4 regions of the Flammeovirga sp. MY04 genome follow, and region 1 is predicted to be linked to each of the others. Evidence: riboswitches for the same ligand, from Rfam matches in the RefSeq annotation. Region 1 holds a riboswitch; each other region holds the start of a gene.

Region 1 (6,182 bases):
CCTCTCTGAACGACAGTTCTCCGGCCATTGCTTGATCTGTAAGGTCTTTGATTTTTTTCCCTACAATTTCTTTTTTATCTGTACCTTCATATAAAATATCGCTAAGCACGTCCAATGCTTCTACTTTAGTGAAAGTACTATCGAAGTCTATTACAAAAAATGTTTTGTCAGCCATGATCTTATTATCTGTCTTAGGTTGTTCCAATCGCAAAATCAAAAATATTACTTAATGACGACATTTTCATAATATTTAATGATTTATTGTAAAATTAGCAATAAATTAATCTAATCGATTAACATTTTGTAGTAAATAAAAAAATAAACGGAAGATTTAGTCGGTAATTAGTGTATCTTTTACTCTCTTTGGTAGTTTATCAAATACTAACTGATAGGAATGATCTATCCAATTTAATATTTCATTATCTTCCATATCTGCATTGACATCAATGGTGTTCCAATGTTTTTTATTTAAGTGGTACCCTCCTCGAACACATGCATATTTTTCTCTAAGTTCCAATGCTTTTTCAGGGTCACATTTTAAACTAATACTTTCAAACAAATCAATATTTGTCAGTGCAAACATCTTTCCTGCTACTTTAAATACAATTGTGGTTTCATCGAATGGAAATTCTTCTGTCACTCCATTTTTTGAAAGACAATGATTTCTAAAATCTTCAATATTCATGACTTAATCTAATTGTTTATATATCAAAAAATCAAATATATTTTTAAAGTTCTGAACAACAAAAAACTAGTCATATGTAACAATAAATTAATTCTTAAAATATTCAAAAATCACTTAAAGTTACCTTTCTTTGCATTTAATTTTACTAACACTTGAACTCTAATTTTTCCCGACCACTTATTACTGTATTTATTTATCAATGATTACTATTTTTTTTAACTCATAATCAAATACTTTCGAATCGGTAATTAGTGTTGTTTTAAAATTATTTGTTTAAACAAACACTAAACTAAAACAATTCATCTTTACAAGTGTTAATGAATTGGACTAAAGCAAAACACAATGAAACAAAGTTTTCTAACATTATTCAGCATTTTTATCATCTCCTCATCATTATTCGCTCAAAGTGGTATTGTTAGAGGTAAAGTGACAGAGGTACCAAAAAATGAGACTGTACCTTACGCTACGGTAGTTATTCAAGGCACAACAAAAGGAGCCACAACAGATGACAATGGTAACTATGAAATTAAAGGTTTAGAACCGGGTTTATATAACCTTGTAGTTAATTACGTTGGTTACGCCCCTGCATCACAAGAAGTAGAAGTTACCAACTCTAGACCTGCACAGGTCAATTTCCAATTAAAACCTTCCACTCAAGAACTAAACGAAGTGGAAGTTGTGGCCAATGGCTTTTACAAATCTGACGAAAGTCCTGTATCTGTTCAACGTATTGGTGTAACAGAAGTAAAGAGAGCTCCTGGTGCCAATAGAGACATTTCAAGAGTTTTACAATCACTTCCTGGTGTAGCATCTACGGCTTCATTTAGAAACGACATATTAATTAGAGGTGGTGCTCCTAACGAAAATCGCTTTTACTTGGATGGAATTGAAATTCCTAACATCAACCACTTTGCTACACAAGGAGCATCAGGTGGTCCGGTTGGAATGATCAACGTTGATTTTATCGAAAATGTAGAATTCTATTCTGGTGCCTATCCATCAGGTCGTGGAAATGCCTTATCATCAGTGATGGAATTTTCACAAAAAGACGGAAGAACAGATCAGCATACAACTAACTTAATTTTAGGAACATCGGATGTTGGTATTACATTCGAGGGACCTGTAACTGATAAATCATCAATTATTGTATCAGCGAGACAATCTTATTTACAAGCCTTGTTTAGTGTATTGGGATTACCATTCTTGCCTACTTACAATGACTTCCAATTAAAGTATAAATACGACATCAATCAAAGAAACAAAATATCAATCATAGGATTAGGTGCTATCGACCAATTTAAATTGGCAGATTCACCTGGCGAACCAACAGATGAAGATTACGAGCAAAACGTTTATACTTTAAATAATTTACCTGAACAAAATCAGTGGAATTATACTATCGGGGCGAAATATGAACATTTTAGAGACAACTCAACATTTACGTTTGTAGCTTCTCGAAATATGTTAACCAACAATCAGTTCAAACATCCTGGCAACGATAGAAATCAAGCAAAAATTTACGATTACAACTCTACCGAAGCAGAAAATAAATTTAGATTAGAGGGTGTAACGTTCACAAATAATGGATTCACATTCTCATACGGTGTGAATTATGAATACGCTACATATACCAATAAAACTTTCCAGACTTTATATGATTATGATGACGATCAGTTAAAGACCATTACTTTTGATAGTAATCTTCCTTTAAATAAATGGGGAGCGTTTGGTACAGTTTCAAAGAAATTAGCAAGTGATAAAGTCACATTATCATTAGGAGCAAGAGTAGACGCGAATGATTACTCAGATACTATGGGTAATTTATTAGATCAGTTCTCTCCTAGATTTTCAGCTTCATATCAGTTCACTCCAAGATGGAGTTTAAACTTCAATACAGGTATCTATTATCAGTTACCGACTTATACCACGCTTGGATATAAAGAAGATGGCAAATTTGTCAACAAAGAAAATGACTTAACCTATATCCGAAACAAACAATTAGTGGGTGGTTTAGAATATAAAATCCCTGAAAAGAACTTGAAATTCACTGTTGAAGGATTCCAAAAATTATACGATCAATATCCATACTCAATTAATAACCAAATCTCTTTGGCCAATTTAGGTGCTGATTTTGGTGTAATTGGTTCTGAAGCAGTAACAAGTACTTCTTTGGGTAGATCTAGAGGTGTTGAATTCTTGGCTCAGCAAAAATTCTACAAAGGATTCTATGGTATCTTAGCTTATACTTATGTACAGTCAGAGTTTACCAATGCAGATCCAAATGTATACGCACCTTCTTCTTGGGATAGTAGAAACATTGTATCCTTAACTGGTGGTAAAAAACTAAAAAGAAATTGGGAGATCGGAGCTAGATGGTTATACTCTGGAGGTACTCCTTATACTCCATACGATGTTGACGCATCTATGGACAGACAAGTTTGGGATGCAGAGCGTAGAGGAGTTAGAGATTACTCACAGATCAATACGTTACGTTTAGATGCACAACATCAATTAGATGTTAGAGTTGACAAACATTACTATTTCAATAAGTGGAGTATCAATTTCTTCTTGGATATCCAAAACATTTATAATTATAAGTCGAAAGGTCAGCCAATATTGACTACAGAAATTGATCAAATGGGTAATCCTGTAGTAGATCCTAACGACCCAAGCAAATACGTTCCTAAGTTTATTGAAACAACGAACGGTTTATTACAACCTTCAATCGGAATCATTGTAGAATTATAATATTTCAAAAAAAACAATCATTTTCCCTTACTTCTCGTAAATAAAGAGGTAAGGGTTTGTTTTTTTCTAAATTCTACATTTATTTTGAAATCGCATACCATTTACATCTTCTAAAGACGTAAGTGTTTATAAAGAAGAGGCAAGAGACTAGGCTCAAAGACCCTCTAGCAACCATCATAAATAATGAAAAGGTGCTACATCCTAGCCTAAATTTTTAGGAACTATAAGCAAATATCGGAACGTGATGAAGATGCCTTCTGTACTACTTATCCAATCTTTGTATCCTTGATTTAGGCTTTATTTGAAGTCTTTTTTTGTGTCTCATTTATTTCATTCGTAATCAAGAGCAATAAATGCAACAGCATTATTATACATACAAAGAAAAATTTGATCTGGAATTTGGGGAAAGTTTAGAAGGGTTCACCCTTTCATATTACACCTACGGTCAGTTAAACCAAGACAAAAGCAATGTCATTTGGGTATGTCATGCCCTTACTGGTAATGCCGATGTTTTTGACTGGTGGAATGGACTTTTTGGAGAAGACGCTATCTTCAACCCCAAGGATCACTTTATTATATGTGTAAATGTTTTAGGATCATGTTATGGTTCTACAGGACCTACATCTATAAACCCTAAAACCAAAGAACCTTTTTATGATTCATTTCCTAACATTTCGATTAGAGACATTGTCAACTCTTTAAATATCTTAAGAGATCATTTGGACATTAAATCTATTAATACCTTAATCGGAGGGTCTTTAGGAGGGCAACAAGCTTTAGAATGGGCAGTGATGCATCCCAAAATGATGGAAAACCTTATTATATGTGCAACAAACTCTAAACATTCTGCTTGGGGTATTGCATTTAATGAAGCACAAAGGATGTCAATTGAAGCTGATCCTACTTGGGGAGACAAAAGTGATAACGCCGGAGTTAATGGTTTAAAGGCTGCTAGAGCTATTGCTATGTTATCTTATAGAAACTATAGCACTTATGAAGAAACTCAATCTGAAAAAGACGTAAATAAAGTAGATAATTACAGAGCATCTACTTATCAGCAATATCAAGGTGATAAATTAACTAAAAGATTTAACGCTTATTCTTATTGGACTTTATCTAAAACAATGGACAGTCATCATTTAGGTAGAAACCGTAAATCTTTAGAAGAAGCACTTCAGAGTATACAGGCATACACTCAGGTAATTGGCATTACTAGTGATGTCTTATTCCCTGTATCTGAGCAACGTTTTATTACGCAACATATTCCAAATGTCACCTATGAAGAAATCACTTCTCTTTATGGTCATGATGGATTTTTGGTGGAGACTTATAAAATTGCTGCGGCAATCAGAGCTTTTTTCAAACAAAAAAATAAAAAAAGAGTAGTCTTATAATTTTAGGCACACATTTTGATTTTGCATTGGCGTATATCCGTTTGGATAATGTATGTCTATAATGAACATCAAATAACATGAAAAATATTACTAAAAGACTCTTATCCGCAAGTGCATTATTATTGTTAGGAGTTTTCGCTTTTTCTTGCTCTAACAAATACGGCAATGCATCATCTTCTTATTTCAAAAAAGAAAGAAAGAAATATGAAGTAATGGATCAACATGCAGACTGTCCTCAATTGGTAAAATCAAGAAGATAATTTCTTCAAAAAATCATATTTCAATCCTTTTTTCGTAACTTCATGAAAAAAGGATTTTTATTATTTCTACCAATTATAGATTTTTTAATCTTCTACTACCAATTATTATGCAACGTGAGATTGAAATTGCAGAGCTGCGAAGGCTTACCCAATATTTAGACGATAATTTTGATTATGATTTCAAAAATTACGCAATGTCTTCGTTTACTAGAAGAGTTCGCCGAGTTGTTGAGTTGTATAAATTTTCATCCGTAGATGCATTAATCAAAAGGTTTAAAGATAAACCTGAGTTTTTTCAAGAATTTGTTTCTGAGATTACTGTTAATGTAACAGAGATGTTTAGAGACCCTACTTTTTGGATTTCCTTAAGAGACGAAATCATTCCTGAGGTCTTAAATGAACATGATAAAATAAGTATTTGGCACGCAGGGTGTTCTTCTGGTGAAGAGGTTATTTCTATGTGCATACTACTAAAAGAAGCAAACGCTCTTGATAAAGCTACTATTATTGCAACAGACATTGATAAGTCTATAATTCAGAGAGCAAAAAAAGCAGCTATTAGTGCAAAGAATATGGAATTGAATCAATCCAATTACGAGCGCTATGGTGGTAAGGCTGCATTATTAGATTATTTTATTGAAAGAGATGGGTTTTATTATGTAAACCCTGACTTATTGGATAGAGTATCGTTTAGAGTACAGGATTTAGTCAAAGGTAATCCTTTCTCTAAATTCGATTTAATTCTTTGTAGAAATGTTATGATTTACTTTAATCAAACACTTCAAAACGAAGTACTGAAAAAGCTTCATAACAGTTTATTCAAATATGGCAATCTAGCAATAGGATCTAAAGAGTCACTTATATGGTGTGATATTGCCAATAAATTTGTCGTTGTAAACAACGAGGAGAAAATTTACAAAAAAATAAAAGAATAATTCCTCTATGCTATTCAATGTAGATAAATCCGTTTTTGAGAAAACCTACAAGGGTATCGTTATAGGGGGCTCTGCTGGTAGCTTTAAGCCAATCACCCAATTATTGGCCGACTTACCAAAAGATTTTCCAATTCCTATATTTTTATGCTTACATAGATTA
Region 2 (6,182 bases), 130 kb from region 1:
GGGTCGACGTGTCTTTTTAATGGCACCGTTGCATCACCACTATCAAAAGAAAGAAATACCTGAGCCTAAAATTGTTACTCGCTTCTGGATTGTAAGTATTCTATTAGCGATCTCTACAATATTAACTCTAAAAATCAGATAATTTTAATGAAAGATAAGTTGTTGGTACTTGGTGCCGGTGAAAGTGGAATTGGAGCTGCACTACTCGCATTATCAAAAGGTTTTGATGTTTTTGTTTCTGATTTTGGAAAAATTTCTGAAGAACAAAAAAAAACACTTAAAACTCATTCAATTCCATTCGAAGAAGGGTCTCATGATAAAGCACCAAGGAATCCTAAAATTGTGGTAAAATCCCCAGGCATTCCTGATACTGTTCCTATCATAAAAGAGTTGAAGGCGAATAATGCAAAAATCTATTCTGAAATTGAGTTTGCCTATCAATATACAGATGCCAAGATTATTGCAATTACAGGTACAAATGGAAAAACAACTACCACAAAACTTATCTATCATTTATTAAAGGAAAGTGGTTTTAATGTTGGTTTAGCTGGAAATATTGGAATTAGTTTCGCCAAAGAAGTTCTAGAGAACGACTATGATTGGTATGTATTAGAAATTAGTAGTTTCCAATTGGATGATATCGAAACTTTCGCTCCCGATATTTCTTTAATTCTTAACATTACTCCCGATCATTTAGATCGTTATAATTTTGATATCAATCAATATGCTGATTCTAAATTCAGAATTATTGAAAATATGTCGATGAAAGGTAGTTTTATCTACAGTGAAGACGATCAGAATATCAAAAAACATCTAAGTAAGAGAAATATAAAGCCTTGGGCCATCGGTTTTGATCACACATTCTTTGAACAAGGAAAATTAACTATTCCATTTAAAGGAGATAGTTATTCCTTTAATCATTTACCTCTAAAGGGGCCACATAACGAATGGAACATGAGTGCTGCAATTCTAGCTGCACTATCTGCTGGAGTTTCTCCTGAAGATATTCAAGATGCATTACCATCTTTTGTTGGAGAACCTCACCGATTGCAATTTGTCAAAGAAGTCAATCATATTAAATATATCAATGATTCCAAGGCTACAAATGTAGAAGCCGCATTCTTTGCGTTACAATCTTTTGATACGCCTATTGTTTGGATTGCAGGTGGTACTGATAAAGGCAATGATTACAGTATGTTACACGATGCAGTCGAAAGAAGAGTGAAATCTATTATATGTTTAGGAACTGATAATAGTAAATTATTGGCTGCTTTTGGAGATCAAAAAGTAATGATTGAAACCCAAAGTATGGAAGAAGCAATATCGCTAGCAACAAATGCTGCAGATACTGGAGAGGTAGTTTTATTATCTCCTGCTTGTGCAAGTTTCGACCTATTTAAGAATTACATGGATAGAGGGGATCATTTTATTGAGGCCGTTCAGAAATTATAAATAATGCATGGAAAAGCTATTAAATAGATTAGAGGGAGACCGTATCATATGGGGTGTAATGATCACATTATCGATGTTTTCGATATTGATTGTTTACAGTGCTACCGGGTCTTTAGCCTATATGCAAGCAGGTGGTGATAATGAGCATTACTTATTACGTCATTCTACCCTTGTCATTGTTGGTATCATTGGTGCTTACGTTTGTCATAAAATAGATTATATTTACTATTCTAGATTATCAAGATATGCACTTTTACTATCAATCCCATTACTGTTATTTACTTGGTTCTTTGGATCGGAAATAAACAGTGCTTCTCGTTGGATCGAAATCCCTTTTATCAATTTTACTTTTCAGCCTTCTGATTTAGCAAGGCTTGCACTAATCGCCAATATGGCTTCCATGCTTTGGAAAAGACAAAGAGATATTGGAGAATTTAATAAAGCAATTGTCCCTCTATTAGTATGGACAGGTATAATTTGTGGATTAATAGGTGTTTCTGATATCTCTACAGCCTCTTTGTTATTCCTCACTATTATGCTTCAGTTATTTATCGGGCGTGTTCCCGTTAAATACTTATTTATGTTGATAGCGATTGGTTGCCTTGCGGCCTTGTTTGTTTACCAATTTGGTCAAAGAGGTGGTACTGCAGTTTCTCGTTTATCTTCTTTTATGAGTGAAACTGAAATACCTTATCAGGCAGAACAATCTTATATCGCAATTTCAACTGGTGGAATTTCAGGTAAAGGTATTGGAGAAAGTACTCAAAGAAACTTCCTACCTCACTCTTATTCTGATTTTGTTTTTGCCATTGTGGTAGAAGAATATGGTTTAATTGGGGCTTTAGTAATTATAGGACTTTACATTACCCTACTTTACCGGGGAATGGCAATTGTCGCTACTAGTCAAAAAGCATTTGGTGGTTTATTGGCAGCTGGTCTTACCTTTAGTTTAATACTCCAGGCATTTGTACATATGGGCGTGGTCACAGGATTGCTTCCATTAACTGGTTTACCTTTACCATTAGTAAGTATGGGTGGTACCTCTTTATTGTTTACAGGTATGACCATAGGTATTATTCTAAGTGTGAGTAAATCTACACAAGAAGATTCTGAAGAAATCAGATTAAAAAGAACCGAGAGATCCAAAAAGCGTAAAGGATATGATGGTATTAATCGTCCTAAAAACGTTAGAATGAATTAAGTTTAATATAATCTTACATCAATTACTTGTTGTAATTAAAATATACATTCCACAACGACAATTTGATAAATGCATCAGATTGTCGTTTTTTTATTACTATAAGTCAAGTATAAAATTGGATCAATACCATTCACTACTTGTTTATATAAACCACATATCAAAAGATAGATCAAATGGTACGTAGTTTTTAATCGATAACTCACATCACGAATTAGGAGACAAGAAACTTAAAGAGATATATTGAGTGTTGTTCTGATACTTTCCCGTTAAACCTGATATCTTTTTTATTTGTAATTACACTTCACATGACCCTCAATACGACTACTACTATAAAAGACCATTTATATGGTTTAAGAGAGTGCATTATCGATCAATTAAAAAATAACATAAAAGGTGAATTAGAAATTCTTCATCAAACTATACATGAACTATGTAAAATTACAAGTTCAACTTATGGATTTATAGGTTTGATTGATCAAGACTTGGAAAAACTCAATTACTCCAACTTGATAGAATGTACCTCATTTCAAAATAATATACCGATGCTTGGTAATGGCCCTTTAAATACTTCCTCAATAGCAGTAAAGTATTTGAAATTGGCTCATGGTAAACAACTCCCCTTTTTTAGTTATGATGAAGATAAGTACAGAACACAAGCAAGCTGGTTCTCATTTTTATTAATCCCTATATTTCATCAAAACCAACAAATTGGATTAATTGGTTTATGTGATAAGAGAGAAGGATATTCAAAAAACCTATTGCGATCTATCAATTTATGTTCAACTGCGATCTATCATGTTATGCTTCAACAAATAGAAAAAGTAGATATGATGAAAGCTTTTGACCTAACCCCTCCATCAAGATTTTTTTGCGATAAAACCATTTACGATATCATGTCTACCATAGATGAAAATGGTACAATTGTACTCTCTAACATTATGTGGAATGAATGTTTTGGTTGTAAGAAGAATCAAATCCTTCAAATGATTATGCATCAAGACCATCATTTGTTTTTCAAATTAATGGAAGATGCACAACGCTCTGGCTTTACAGAAAGTGCTATTGTTCGAATGATAAAAAACAATAAGATTCTATACCTAAATATGCGTGTCATTAATCTTAGGAAGCAAAATCAAATTCAGATCATTGCTCAAGATGTCTCAGAAAGATATACCAAGAAAGCTAAAATAAAATTACTCTAATTCTGATTTAATTCTTTCTAATAATGAGTTTCCATAAAGTTTTGGTAAAGAATGATCAGATCGACCTCTTAACCCCATCAATTTTTCGGCTTGTAACATAGTTAGGTTTCTGTATTTTACTTCTTCTGAAGTCGATACAAATTGATTGCTTAGTACTTGATAGCACTCTTTTAATGTTAATTGAAACGGTTCTTTACTTGCCATAATTTTAAATTATAGTGTTATAAAATTCAACGAACATCAAGAAATAAGGGAGGTGATTTAGTTTTTTTGTCTAGAAATCGACCACATCATTTTTACCACCGTGGCTACTTTGCTCGGTTGGTACCTAAAGGTTCTTGATGATTATTGTGCAAGATTAAAATGATAATTCTTTAATTCCAAATCATTAAACTTGATTAACAAAAACATTTCATTTTTTTTAAAGTTGATGATTTAAGACACTACTCCCTCACAAAAAAATAATAAACTTTAAGTCTCCTTTTTATTTCAACACTGATTACCTAACTTAAAGTATTCTAAATAACATGAAACTTAATCTTTACATAGTACCCTTATTCTTATCAATTCTTTTTTCATGCTGTGAAAATCCAACTATTGATGATGAAAATAATCAACCTTATCCCCTAGAGTTGCCTTCACATTTTGGAAGAAATTTTGTATTACCAGAAAACAACCCAACCACTACAAAAGGCGTGGAATTGGGTCGAATGCTATTTTACGATACACAACTTTCCAGAGATCATTCTACTTCTTGTGGAACATGTCATCAACAATCCTTATCATTTACAGATGGAAAAGCTTTAGCCGAAGGTATTCATGGTCGTGTAGGTGAATTTAGTAGTATGGCTATTGTGAATGCTATGTGGCAAGGAAAATTTTTCTGGGACGGAAGGTCTGGTAGTTTAGAAGATCAAGCTTTAGGCCCTATCGAAAATGTGCTAGAGATGGACATGACTTTGGATGAAGTAGTTGAGCGTTTACAATCAGACCCTAAATATCCTCCGATTTTTGAGAAAGCTTTTGGCAGCGGAGTCATTACTGAAGAAAATATTGGCAAAGCAATTGCTCAATTCGAACGTACTTTAATTTCAAGTAATTCTAAATACGATCAGTACTTAAAAGGAAGTTACATTCCTACCGAAGAAGAGTTATTAGGTATTCAATTGTTCTTTACTCATCCAGAACCAAGTATAAACCTAAGAGGTGGAAATTGTGGTGATTGTCATTTAAATATTCTAACCTCAGGTGACTTTAAAGGGTTTAGAGGGTTCCATAATAATGGTTTGGATGACGATGATAATTTAAAAGAGGGCCTTTCTGATGTAACAGGGTCTGAGTTTGATAAAGGAAAATTTAAGGCACCGAGTTTAAGAAATATAGCTGTTACTGCACCGTATATGCATGATGGCAGATTCAATACACTTGAAGAAGTTTTAGAGCATTATAATGAACATGTAAAGGATAGTAAAACTTTAGATGCCCTAATTAGAGAAGGGAGCAATGAACCTATTTTTCCTGGTGATCCCGTAAAATTGCATTTAACAGAAAAAGAGAAAAAAGCTATCCTCACATTTTTAAATATGCTTACTGATGAGGATTTCTTAACCAACCCAGCTTTCTCAGATCCTTTTATTAACGAATAATCCATCTAAATAATCGTTTACAAAAAGTACAATTTGATATAAAATTCTGCATTTTTGTTATGTATCACTTAAATAAGGAAATGATTTTCTCTTTTTAAGTGAGCTGATAACTTAAGTTCAACAATGATATTGAATTTTAAAGTTTCGATCTGTCATTAATATTTCCACATTATCAATTATACCAATGAGTTTAGAAAGAGATTTACAGAAAAGAAGTAACGGAGTATGTGAATTATGTGCTTCAGAAGAAAATGTTTCCCCTTTTTTAGTAGAACCAAAATCTTCTAAAGATATTGAAGACCATGCTAATTTATGTCAGCATTGTCAAGATCAAATTCTTGATAAATCTAAAATGGATGCAAACCATTGGAGATGTCTAAATGATAGTATGTGGAATGAAAATCCTGCGGTTCAGGTATTGGCTTGGAGAATGTTGCAACGTTTAAAATCTGAAGGATGGCCACAAGACCTTCTAGATATGCTTTACCTTGATGAAGAAACATTGAAATGGGCAGAAGCAACTGGAGAGGGTGTAGATGATGAAGATAAAGTAATCCATAGAGATGCAAATGGAGCAATTTTAGAAAATGGTGATTCTGTTGTTCTAGTAAAAGATTTAGTAGTTAAAGGAGCGAATTTTACAGCTAAGAGAGGAACTGCGGTTCGAAATATATCTCTGGT
Region 3 (6,182 bases), on a different replicon from region 1:
ATAGGGTTTTAGTTGATTTTTATTAATGTCAAATTAACACTTATTATCTATAATTAAAGTGATCATTATTACTGTTTTAAGGTGATATTTATTGAGTGCGATATCGAAATATTTGGAATCTATATGAAAAAGGAAAAAATTATCTTTAATTAGACGCTAATTTTCAAATCAGTTTACTGATCTATTTTATTTTTAAATCATTTAAATCTGTTATCAATTAGCATAACAGGAGAGAGAGCATGGCAGAGATTTTAGCATTATCAATATTTATACTTCTTCTTTGGATTTTAAATCAATTATCAAAAAGAAAAATTAAGTTTCATTATAGAAATTTGACTGCCATATTTCTTGGGATATTAATGGGTTGGGCTCTTTATTCTTTTTTACCAAAAGAACTCTATGCTGAGTTAAGACATTACATTAAGAGTATTTCCAATATTTACATACGATCTCTCAAATTCATGATCGTACCGATTGTTTTTATTAGCATCACACATACGCTTATTCACCTTGATAACAATAGTAATGTAGGTCAAAAATTCGGTAGGATTATCTTGTACTTTGTCCTATCCGTAACATGTGCTGCTGGTATTGGTTTGTTTATGGCTAGTATGTTCAATTTTGATACTATTATAGATGTATCGAAAATATCGACAGATAATATTTCACAAGGTTATGCGAATAGAATAGAGTCTCTAAGCGATGCCTCTTTAGGAAATGTTATTTATGGATTCACTCAGAATATTCCGACTTCAATATTCGATGCATTTTCCAAAAATAATATTATTGGAACACTTATTATTGCTTTACTCATTGGTTCATCTATTAAAAGGATGAAGGTAAAGAAAGCACAAGAAATGAGTAGGGTGATTAGTGCGATTGATTCTGCAAAATTGATTGTCAATTCTATGACTATGACCATCATTAAACTTACTCCATATGGTGTTTTAGCTTTAATGACAATGGCTGTAGCAGAAAAAGGTCCTTCTCTGTTTAGTGACCTAGCTAAGTTCGTTTCGGTTTCTTACCTAACAATGGCTGTAATTATTGGAATGCATTTATTAGTACAATTCCTGAATGGTGTCAATCCATTTAAACATTTCAATAATTTAATTCCTGCTTTGATAACTGGTTTCAGTACGCAATCAAGTGGAGCAACATTACCCGTTACCATTGATACTTTAGAAAATAGAAATGGTGTAGATACAGAAACGGCTAATATTGCTGCTTCATTAGGTACTACAATGGGTATGAACGCTTGTGGTGCAATGTGGCCCGTTTTCATGATTGTATTGTCCGTGGGAGTAACTAATGCAATGGGTGGACAAATGGACTTATATTCACCATCGGTATTGATCACAATGTTTATTTCTGTAGTTATTTCTTCGTTTGGTATTGCTGGTTTACCTGGTACAGCCTCGTTTGCCGCAATTACCGCAATGACTATTATGGGTATTTCTGCAGAAGTTATGGGTATAGTATTGACCTTTGTACTTTCTGTTGATTCTTTAATTGATATGGGTAGAACAGCTACAAATATTTTTGGTGTATCATCTGCAGCTACTTTTATTAGTAAAATTGATGGTGGAATGGACATGAAAATTTTTAACAAAGAAAATCAATAAACTTACGTAAGTAAAGTCTGATTTTTCGAAATTAGAGAAAAGAAAATTGCCTTTCTCTATACATAAGAAGACATTTTCTCTATTTTGAAAACATTTTGGTTTAAAATTTAGTTGTAATGTTCTTTCCATTTGTGAACTTAATAAAATCAATGATTGTTTAGATTATTGAAAACATTCACAAATACATGGAAAAAATACATACAACATCAATTGCGATTTTTGATTTAACACAATTTCCTATTGTAATCATAACCTGTACAAAGGAACAACCTACAGCTCAGGATATTATTGAATACAAATCAAAAAAGGAAGAGATATTCGAAACATTTACTACTCCCTTTGTTGTAATTGGTGATATTTCTAAAGTAAAGTGGATGGATGCAGATGCTCGGATAGCTTATGGGAAAAACATGAAAGAAACTGCTGATAAATACAGTAATTTGATGATTAAAACATATGCTGTTGTTCCTAATATTATTGCCAATGCCATTCTAAAAGGAGTGAATCTAATCGCAAAACCAAAATATGAACAAGTAATCTGTAAATCTTTTGAACAGGCATATTCTAAAGCATTACATGAAAAGGATCTTATCGAGAACTTGAAATCTGCATAAATTAGGAATTAATTCATGATTTAATATATAAGTATAAACATGTAAAATTAAATACTAAACAAAATTAAGATCAGTCATTGACTGATCTTTTTTTTATGTTCAAATTCTACAAGATAAATACTAATGCAATGAGATATTTTTAGAAAAAGGTATGTTTATAAAATTATCGATTACTCATTATAATTTCTTTTCAAGTTCATATTATGGGCGATTTCTAACATTGTAATTTTTTGTAGAAAAATTCACTTTTTTGAACTAAGGTGATGTTTTTAGTGTTCTTTATGTGTACTAATTTATTACTCATGCAAGATATTTATGAATGTTCAGTGGCAACATTTGATTTTTCAGAATTCCCACTTGTAAAAATCGTTTGTAAAAAAGAACAACCTAATCTAAAAGATGTAATTGAATACAAAAACTTAAAAAATAAGGTATTCAAGGAAATCAATGAAGCATTTATAGTCCTTAGCGATGTGTCCAAAATCAAATGGATGGACTCAGAAGCAAGAATAGAATATGGTAAATGCCTCAAAGAAAGTGATGAGAAATATCTTCATCTCTTTAAAACAGCATATGTTGTAGTTCCCAATATAGTGGTGAATATCATGTTAAAAGGTATCAACCTTGTTGCAAAACCAAGATTTCGTCAAGTAATATGTTCTAGCTATGATGAAGCATACAAAAAAGCAAAATCAGAATTAAAATTTATGATCGATTATCAGAGGGTATCTTAAAATAACCTTACCATTACACATCACTACCCAACTACTAATATTTTACAAGAAACCTAACTATTATGAATAAAATTTACACATGTAATGCTGCAGTAATAGATGTTACTGACTTTCCAATTGTGACAATGACATGTTTATCTGAAAACCCAACTCATCAAGATATTATTGAATTTAAAGCACTAAAAGAAAAAGTTTTTGACAAGTTTGATACACCTTTTGTAGTTATTGATGATTCAAGTAATATCAAATGGATTAGTTCCTCAGCCAGAGCAGAGTATGGACGTTTACTTAATGAACATGATAAAAGATATCAGAACTTATTGAGAGCTTATTTTATTGTAGCACCTAATAAGCTTTTGAAAGTGATTTTAAATACAATAAATAAGATATTTAAAAGAGAAATAAGACAATACGTTTACGATGATATTGACATGGCAAGAAGCTTTGCAGAATTAGATAGTGAAGTAATCAAATCAATATCAAATGTTTCTTGATTACAATTAAATTCATTCTCTATTTACTACCCAAACAAAAATAGAATGTACCCTCTAGATTACCTTTGCAACAAATTAAGTGACGAAACATTTAAAATAGAATATCCATTTGATGATCATGTAATAATTACATTCAGGAAAGAAACATTGAATAAAAAAGATGTAGAACATTTTTTTAAAGTAGTTCATATCATTTTAGAAAACATTCAAAAACCTACAACTTTTATATATGATGTTTCTAAAGTAAAAATGATGCTAACAGATCTCCGTATGAGTTTTGCTAATAAAGTAAAAGTTATTTTGGACAACTATTCACATCTTGTAGCTTCTTATATAGTGATTATTAATAACCCTGTCACTAAGTTATTATTATATGGTATTAACCTTATTATTGGATCAGATACCAAACAAAAAGTAATGACAAATAGGGAGGAGGTTATCCGATATATAAAAAATAAAAGTGTCACCCAATTCATATAGGGTGACACCTGTTAATCAGATTGATCTAGCATTCCTTACATCATTTAAGGCATCTAACATCTTTTTGTTATGATGAGATACCTCTTTAGTTGATGTAGTCCTAATTAATTCCAATAATGATTGATCATTTAATGATGAAAAATGATCCACGAAATAGATATAAATGTCTTCTTGTAAATTCATGATGATATAATTTTGAAATACTAAATAAAATTCAATTCTCCATTTAATAAATGGATAGGCTTTTTAAGAGATAATTTACCACTTTTAAATACAGTGGATAAACCTTTAAAGTCTCTATTATGGAACTCTGTGTTCAAGGCATTTAAAAAAATACCTCGAGAACTATTCCACTGAAAGTTACCGACTTCAAGATTAAACTGATGTATCAGTTCATCATCAGATAGCTGCCCTAAAAGAGAAGCGTCAACAAGTTCATTTTCATTGAATAATGTCATAAATGTAAATTTAGAGTGAAACAAAATTTTACAATGACATCAAGAATTTAATAAGAATAGGGGGAATGTTTTTGTCGTTCCGACCTCATCTATTTTGCCACCGTGGTATTTACTCGGTTGGCATCCATCTAAGGATTCTTGATGATGATACAAAGTAAAAGACAAAAAATGTATAATTCAAATTTTTCTAAGAAGTTTTTTTGAATTTAAGGTGATAGAGTTGTTTTGCTCTTCTAAAATAGATCAGATATAGCTTTGGTGTCCTTAACATCAATAATATGATATTGATCCTTTCGTATTTCTGGTAATAATTGTAGATAATAAAGAATCCTATTATTTCTGTAACTAATAATGGAAGTACTGTTCCTAGTTCTCCAAAGAATTTGACAAAGAAGTAAGAGCTAAAAATTAAAATACAGCTATTAATTACCACAACATTGGTTGAATATTGAGGTTTACCAATTGCATTAGTATAACTTCCGAAAAATGCTCCTAATGGCGAAAACTGAGCGGACATTATCAAAATAACTAATAGGTGGAAAGATTCTCCATAACCTTCTCCATGTAGAATACCTAAAAGAGGTTTAATGACAATAAGAAAAGCAATAGAGATAGGAACAATCAAAGTATACACTCTTTTAATTGTTTTTGTAAATTCAAGCTTAAAATGCCTAAGGTTACCTTGCTCAAATAGTAAGACAATTTTAGGGTAAAATATGAGCTGAATCGCATTACTAAGCGATAAAATTAACACCAAATATCGTTGAGCAACACCCAAAAGTGCTGTTACTTCCAAAGACAAAATACCAGCTGATATAAATAAAGTCATCCTAGAAGCAAGTGTACCAAATATCGCTTTTAACGTGCCTTGTTTGGCATAATGCATAATGTGTTTGAACGTTTTCTTATTAAATTTACTTATAACTATTTTGAAGGTTGGAATTGAACTTAAACCAATAAGAAAACTAACAAAATAAAGGCCACTCAAATAGATAATTAAATTACTTAATTCTACAGGGTAATTACTGAAATAGAAGAAAGCAGTGAAAAGCATTAAAAGAGTAGTGAAATTAATCATTACTGCTTTATATAATTCACCACGACTTTTATGAATATTTTCAATCCATTTTAAACAATTATTACTAATGGAATACAATGGATAAAATAACAATAATGCGGAGACTTCTGGGAAGAAATCATAATACCCAATCGCAAAAATTACCGCTCCAATTAAGGATTCTATAAGTAATAGAGCGTATAAAACCGTTTTATAAGTAGAATGTGCTGTTTCATCTTCTTTTCCAGATGAAAATTTCACTAAAGCAACATAAAGTACCCCTTCTCTAATATTGATCGACAAATTAAAGACAGCAAAAAATATGAACCAACGTCCTACATCTTCAGCCGAATAGACTTGTGTGACAAATAGGAGTAGTGAATAATTATATAATAATTCACTAAAGGTTAATGATAATGAGGATATAAAAGGTTTTTCCTTAAAAAGGGCAATGAACCTTTTCATGAAGCAAAGTTAATGGGTTAATAAGTATTTCAATTTAATTGATTATGAATAATATATATAATTATTAGTTGCAACTTGCAACCATAAATCATATTATGTTTTATTCTTTATAGAAATACTTAGAATAATGTTCTTGGATAGGGGAGATTTTCTAGATGGTAATTGCTTTCATAATTATAATCTCATTTATTATTTTAAAGGTGAACTATAACAATTAAATTTACTCAACACATTTATCTTATATCAACTACATCT
Region 4 (6,182 bases), 1.2 Mb from region 1:
TTGATCTTCGTTGATTTTACCCAAACCGAAGTATCTCGATTCTTGGTTACCGAAATACCAACCTGATACCGCTGCAGCAGGCGTCATGGCATAGCTTTCAGTCAATTCAACACCAATGTTATTGGTAACATCAAGAAGCTTGAATAATTTGTCTTTCTCTGTATGATCTGGACAAGCAGGGTAACCTGGAGCTGGACGAATACCTTGGTATTTCTCATCAATCAGATCTTCATTATTAAAGATCTCATCTTTTGCATATCCCCAAATTTCCTTTCTTACTTTCTCGTGCATCAATTCGGTAAAGGCTTCTGCTAAACGATCGGCCAATGCTTTCACCATGATACTGTTATAATCATCATGATCTGCTTCGTATTGTGCGACCAACTTATCTAAACCAATACCTGCAGTTACCGCAAATCCACCAATATAATCTTGCCTACCTGACTCTTTAGGAGCAACAAAATCGGTTAAACAGAAGTTTGGCTTACCTGCAGCCTTTTTATTCTGCTGCCTTAAATGACATAACAATTCTGTTTTCTTAGAACGATCTTCCTTAAAGAATATCGAATGATGATGATCAGCATCTGGTAATTCAACATCAGTAGCTTCGAAATCATACAACTCGATGTCATCATCATTAACACTGTTCGCAGGGAAGAAACCAATTACAGCATTGGCTTGTAATAATTTTTCATCAATGATCTTTTGGAGCATCGCTTTAGCATCTTTGTAAAGATCTGTCGCTTGTACACCTACGATTTCATCTTTTAAGATTGCAGGGAAACGACCAGCCAATTCCCAAGTTTGGAAGAATGGAGTCCAGTCTAAATACTTTGCAATTTCCTCTAAGTCATATGCTTCGAATACTTTTGTTCCTAAGAACGATGGCTTTGTAATTGATGAAGTTTCCCAATCAATAGCCAATTTATTCTTACGAGCATCCTCGATTGAAATCAACTTTTTAGCACCTTGGCGTTTAGCATGAGACTCTCTCAATGCAGCGTATTCATCTTTGAATTCTTGAATCACCTCTTTAGTGTATTCCTTATTTTCAGAAGTATAAGCTGAAGCAATTGGTACTGACTTAGAAGCATCTAATACGTGAACAACTGATCCTGAATAATGAGGGTCAATTTTTACCGCCGTATGTACTCTTGAAGTCGTTGCCCCGCCAATCATTACTGGAATATTCAGTTCTTGACGTTCTAATTCTTCAGCAACGTAAACCATTTCATCTAATGATGGAGTGATCAAACCACTCAATCCGATAACGTCTACTTTTTCTTCAACAGCTGTTCTAATAATTTTATCCAACGGCACCATTACTCCAAGGTCAATGATCTCGAAGTTGTTACAAGCTAGTACTACACTTACGATATTTTTACCTATATCGTGTACATCACCTTTTACGGTCGCCATCAAGATTTTGCCGGCAGAAGATGAAGCTGATAATTCTGGATTATTGGCTTTCTCTTCTTCAATATATGGAATAAGAATCGCTACCGCCTTTTTCATCACACGTGCAGATTTTACTACTTGAGGAAGGAACATTTTACCTTCTCCAAATAAATCACCTACTACGTTCATACCATCCATCAAAGGACCTTCGATCACTTCAATTGGACGAGCGAATTTCTGACGTGCTTCTTCTACATCTTCATCAATAAATTCTACTAAACCTTTAACTAAGGCATGAGATAAACGTTGTTCTACTGGATTTTCTCTCCAAGATAAGTCCACCTCTTTTTTCTTACCTTTTGATTTTACTGTTTCTGCAAAATCAACTAAACGTTCAGTGGCATCTTCTCTTCTATTCAAAAGAACATCTTCAACATGTTCTAATAAATCTTTTGGAATTTCTTCATACACCTCGATCATACCTGGGTTCACAATACCCATGTCCATACCTGCTTTACCAGCATGGTATAAGAAAGCGGAGTGCATGGCTTCACGAACCGCATTATTTCCTCTAAAGGAGAATGAAATGTTGGAAACACCGCCACTTACCATCGCATGTGGTAAGTTCTCTTTGATCCATTTTGTGGCTTTAAAGAAATCAACTGCATAGTTGTTGTGCTCTTCGATACCAGTGGCCACTGCCAAGATATTCGGATCAAAAATGATGTCTTGAGGTGCAAAACCTACTTTATTGACTAGAATATCATATGATCTTGAACAGATTTCTTTTCTTCTCTCGAAGTTATCTGCTTGACCATCTTCATCAAATGCCATGACAACTGCCGCAGCACCATATTTTTTGATGGTTGTTGCTTTATAAATAAAGTCCTCTTCTCCTTCTTTCAAAGAGATAGAGTTGACAATACCTTTACCTTGCAATGTTTTCAGACCTGCTTCAATAATTTCCCATTTTGATGAATCCACCATAATCGGAAGCTTGGCAATATCTGGTTCAGAAGCGATTAGATTTAAGAAACGCGTCATACATTCCTTAGAGTCCAACATCCCTTCATCCATATTGACATCAATTACTTGAGCACCACCTTCTACTTGGTGTCTTGCAATTTCGATAGCAGCTTCAAAATCACCATTTTCAATCAAACGACGGAATTTAGCAGAACCTGTTACGTTGGCTCTCTCACCCACGTTAACAAAAATACTTTCCGGCTTGATCGTTACAGGTTCTAAACCACTTAATCTTTGGTAAGGTGCTTGAGTTGGAATTTCTCTTACCTTAGCTTTGCTGAAGGTCTCCGCAATTCCATTAATATGGTCAGGTGTTGTACCACAACATCCACCAATAATATTCACTAATCCATCAAAAGATTCTAAGATTTTACTCATCTCTTCTGATGTCTGATCGTACTCACCAAATTCGTTAGGAAGACCCGCATTTGGATAGGCTGAAACGTTGGTATCAGCAACACGAGATAATTCTTGAATGTATGGACGAAGTAAATCTGCGCCTAATGCACAGTTCAACCCAACACTAAATAGATCCGCATGTCTGATAGAGTTCCAGAATGCTTCTACTACTTGTCCGGATAGCGTTCTACCCGATGCATCTGTAATCGTGCCAGATACCATCAATGGTAAACGTTCACCTTTATATAAGTTAGGAAATTCAGTTTCTCTCCCTTTTGGAGCTGCGGAAACTACCTTGCCTTCTTCAACATCAGTAAAATATTTATCTGCAGCAAATAAAGCCGCCTTACAGTTTAGTGTATCAAATACTGTCTCGATTAAGATTGTATCCGCTCCACCTTCTGCTAGACCTTGTACCTGTAAATAATAAGCTTCAACAAGATCATCAAAAGTAACCGCTCTATAACCTGGATCGTTTACATCTGGAGAAATAGATGCCGTTCTGTTTGTTGGTCCTACAGCTCCCGCTACAAAACGAGGTTTGAGAGGTTCCAATTCAGTGTACTCAGCAGCTGCTTCTTTTGCCAATTTTGCAGAGGCGTAGTTCAACTCATACACATCCGGCTCCATTTGATAATCGGCCATAGCGATCGTCGTACCACTAAATGTATTCGTCTCAACGATATCAGCTCCTGCTTTGAAATATTGTTTGTGAATATCACGAATAATATCCGGCTGAGTGATAGAAAGCATATCATTGTTCCCTTTCACATCACATGGGTGATCTTTAAATCGTTCACCTCTGTAATCCTCTTCACCTAATTTATGCTTTTGAATCATGGTACCCATCGCACCATCTAGTATGAGCACACGCTCTTTTGCTAACTCTCTGAGTTTTTTCGACATCTGATATTTTAAAAGTTACGTTTCACATCCTCTCCAATTGAAGAGTTAAAAACGTGCTTAAAAGTTACTGTTGAGACTTCCATTCCTGATTGAATGCTATAGCTCATCTTTCTCGGACACCTCCGAGGCGGGATTTGGCACCTGTAGCTGGGCGCAACGGTTGCCATGACATCTACGAGCCCGATCTCTTATGTCATTCGTGATAAGCACAGTGCAAATTAAATACAAAATGAAGAAAAGACCATATTTTATTGAATGAAATCGCCTTTTCGTCATCAATTTTAATACGAATACTTAATTTTTTTCAATTTTTTTAAATGTTCAATTTATCCAATAAACATAAGAGTATTTGATACACTTTATAAATTTAGAAATGGGTTGCGCAATCTGTTTCGAAACCTTTCGTACAGAAAAATAAAATCACGTTATCCGTAAATGACAACCGATTGCGCAACATGTATCGCAACATTCCGAAACTTTAAAAAACAGAAATCCAAAAATAGTACAACAATAGTCCACTTTTAGACAAAAGAACTGACTTACAACAATTTGTAATTCTATAGATTAAGGCTTAGAATTGTAAAAGACAAAAACATAGCTATCTACTGCGCAAAACTTGAAATGAATTATAATTTACTGCTATTACGTATTGTCTAAAAGTTATCTAGCTAGAAATTCTCTATTACAGTCATGTTTGATGAAATGACAAACATGCCCATTTTTTTTGCACATGTCCGTTACATGTCCATTTAAAACTACATTTAACTAATGAAAAAATTATTACGTTTCTTCAGTCTAATGCTATTGATGACCATAGCATTCACGTCCACATTGTATGCTCAAGAAAGAAAACTAACCGGGACAATTCTCGATGAAAACAAAACTCCTTTACCTGGTGTAAACGTGATTGTCACAGGAACATCAAAAGGTACAACTACTGATTTTGAAGGAAACTTTTCTATTCTTGTTTCAGAATCAGCCAAAACGCTATCATTTAGTTATATCGGATTTTTTGAACAAGTAGTTGAAATCGGAAATAAAACTAAATTCTCTATCATTCTAAAAGAAGATGCTAAACAACTTTCGGAAGTAGTTGTAGTCGGTTATGGTCAGATGGAGAAAAAAGATGTGACAGGCGCCATGTCTTCTGTTAAGGCAGAAGATTTTAACCAAGGTGTGATGTCCTCTCCTGATCAATTGATTCAAGGTAAAATTGCTGGTGTTCAGATGACTCCATCTTCTGGGGAGCCAGGTGCAGGTGTCAACATTCGTGTTCGTGGTGGTACATCATTAACTGCATCCAATGAGCCTTTATACGTTATTGATGGCTTTCCAATTGATAATACTGCATCAGACCCAGGTACTTCTGGTGTATATTCAAATTCTGCTAGAAAAAATCCATTGGCCACTATCAACCCTGCAGATATTGAGTCATTTGATATCTTAAAAGATGCTTCTGCAACAGCTATTTATGGAGCTAGAGGTGCAAATGGTGTCATCATCATTACCACTAAGAAAGGTAAAGAAGGTACTGCTAAAGTAAACTATGATGCTTACTTTGGAGTATCGACTATTTCTAAAAAATTGGGCATTTTAACTGCTGACGAATACCGTGCAGCTACTGCTGCCGAAGGGACTACTCCTCTAGATTTAGGAGCAAATACGGATTGGCAAGAAGTAATGACACAACAAGCAGTGACTCAAAACCATAATTTGGGTGTTTCTGGAGGAACAAAAACAACTCAGTATAGATTCTCTGTCAATTATCTTAACCAAGAAGGTATTATGATTAATTCGGGTATGGAAAGAATCGGTGCCCGTATGAACATCACTCAAAAGTTATCCGATAAAGTAACGCTTGGTGCCAACATGATGGGTTCATTCACTAAAAACAACAATCTTCCATACGGCGTTGGCGGTGCCTTAGATGGTGGTGTCATCAATAACATGATCCGTATGTCTCCACTCCTTCCACAAGACTATTCTTCAGCAAACCAATTGGAGAAGAACCCTTATATCATGGCTACGAATGTTAGAGATTTTACCAACACGCAAAGAGTTTTAGGTAATGCTTTTATAGAAGCTGAATTAATCCCTGGATTAAAAGGCAAATTAAATGTTGGTGGTGATTTAACTTCAGCAAAAAGAAATGCTTATTTACCTGGTACTATTGAATGGGTTGGTAAAGGCAATGGTAATGCAGATGTTCGTAATAATTTCCTTCATAACATGCTTTTTGAAGGTACTTTAAACTATACTAAAACATTTGGTGATACTAAATTGAATGCACTTGCTGGTTATACTTATCAAGCATTTGGATCGGAGTACAATGCCATAAATGCTACAGGATTCCAAGTAGATAATATTGCAGAATATAACCTTAATGCAGCTAGTGGACTTGTTATTCCAGATTCAAACAAAGAATCTAACAAACTGATTTCTTGGATTGGTAG

What was found. A riboswitch is a leader RNA that binds a small molecule or an ion and turns the genes downstream of it on or off. The one in region 1 is predicted to bind S-adenosylmethionine.
Region 2: linked by a shared signal. The riboswitch ahead of MY04_RS08970 (hypothetical protein) and the one ahead of metX (homoserine O-acetyltransferase MetX) in region 1 are both predicted to bind S-adenosylmethionine.
Region 3: linked by a shared signal. The riboswitch ahead of MY04_RS23730 (hypothetical protein) and the one ahead of metX (homoserine O-acetyltransferase MetX) in region 1 are both predicted to bind S-adenosylmethionine.
Region 4: linked by a shared signal. The riboswitch ahead of metH (methionine synthase) and the one ahead of metX (homoserine O-acetyltransferase MetX) in region 1 are both predicted to bind S-adenosylmethionine.

Annotation. Positions count from the first base shown of each region.
Region 1 is NZ_CP003560.2:2,090,125-2,096,306, forward strand. It holds gene serA (phosphoglycerate dehydrogenase) at 1-175, opposite strand, end outside; gene MY04_RS08415 (MmcQ/YjbR family DNA-binding protein) at 332-685, opposite strand; gene MY04_RS08420 (TonB-dependent receptor) at 1,028-3,433, shown strand; SAM riboswitch class I at 3,557-3,663, shown strand; gene metX (homoserine O-acetyltransferase MetX) at 3,787-4,827, shown strand; gene MY04_RS08430 (hypothetical protein) at 4,905-5,087, shown strand; gene MY04_RS08435 (CheR family methyltransferase) at 5,195-6,022, shown strand; gene MY04_RS08440 (chemotaxis protein CheB) at 6,030-6,182, shown strand, end outside.
Region 2 is NZ_CP003560.2:2,215,297-2,221,478, forward strand. It holds gene mraY (phospho-N-acetylmuramoyl-pentapeptide-transferase) at 1-142, shown strand, start outside; gene murD (UDP-N-acetylmuramoyl-L-alanine--D-glutamate ligase) at 148-1,452, shown strand; gene MY04_RS08960 (FtsW/RodA/SpoVE family cell cycle protein) at 1,460-2,653, shown strand; gene MY04_RS08965 (GAF domain-containing protein) at 2,959-3,855, shown strand; gene MY04_RS08970 (hypothetical protein) at 3,847-4,059, opposite strand; SAM-I-IV-variant riboswitch at 4,112-4,205, opposite strand; gene MY04_RS08975 (cytochrome-c peroxidase) at 4,383-5,501, shown strand; gene MY04_RS08980 (PhnA domain-containing protein) at 5,686-6,182, shown strand, end outside.
Region 3 is NZ_CP003561.2:962,872-969,053, reverse strand. It holds gene MY04_RS23760 (cation:dicarboxylate symporter family transporter) at 240-1,625, shown strand; gene MY04_RS23755 (hypothetical protein) at 1,811-2,239, shown strand; gene MY04_RS23750 (hypothetical protein) at 2,542-2,973, shown strand; gene MY04_RS23745 (STAS/SEC14 domain-containing protein) at 3,036-3,467, shown strand; gene MY04_RS23740 (hypothetical protein) at 3,513-3,947, shown strand; gene MY04_RS23735 (hypothetical protein) at 3,963-4,130, opposite strand; gene MY04_RS23730 (hypothetical protein) at 4,151-4,405, opposite strand; SAM-I-IV-variant riboswitch at 4,463-4,555, opposite strand; gene MY04_RS23725 (lipopolysaccharide biosynthesis protein) at 4,593-5,927, opposite strand.
Region 4 is NZ_CP003560.2:905,918-912,099, reverse strand. It holds gene metH (methionine synthase) at 1-3,729, opposite strand, end outside; SAM riboswitch class I at 3,830-3,938, opposite strand; gene MY04_RS03575 (SusC/RagA family TonB-linked outer membrane protein) at 4,498-6,182, shown strand, end outside.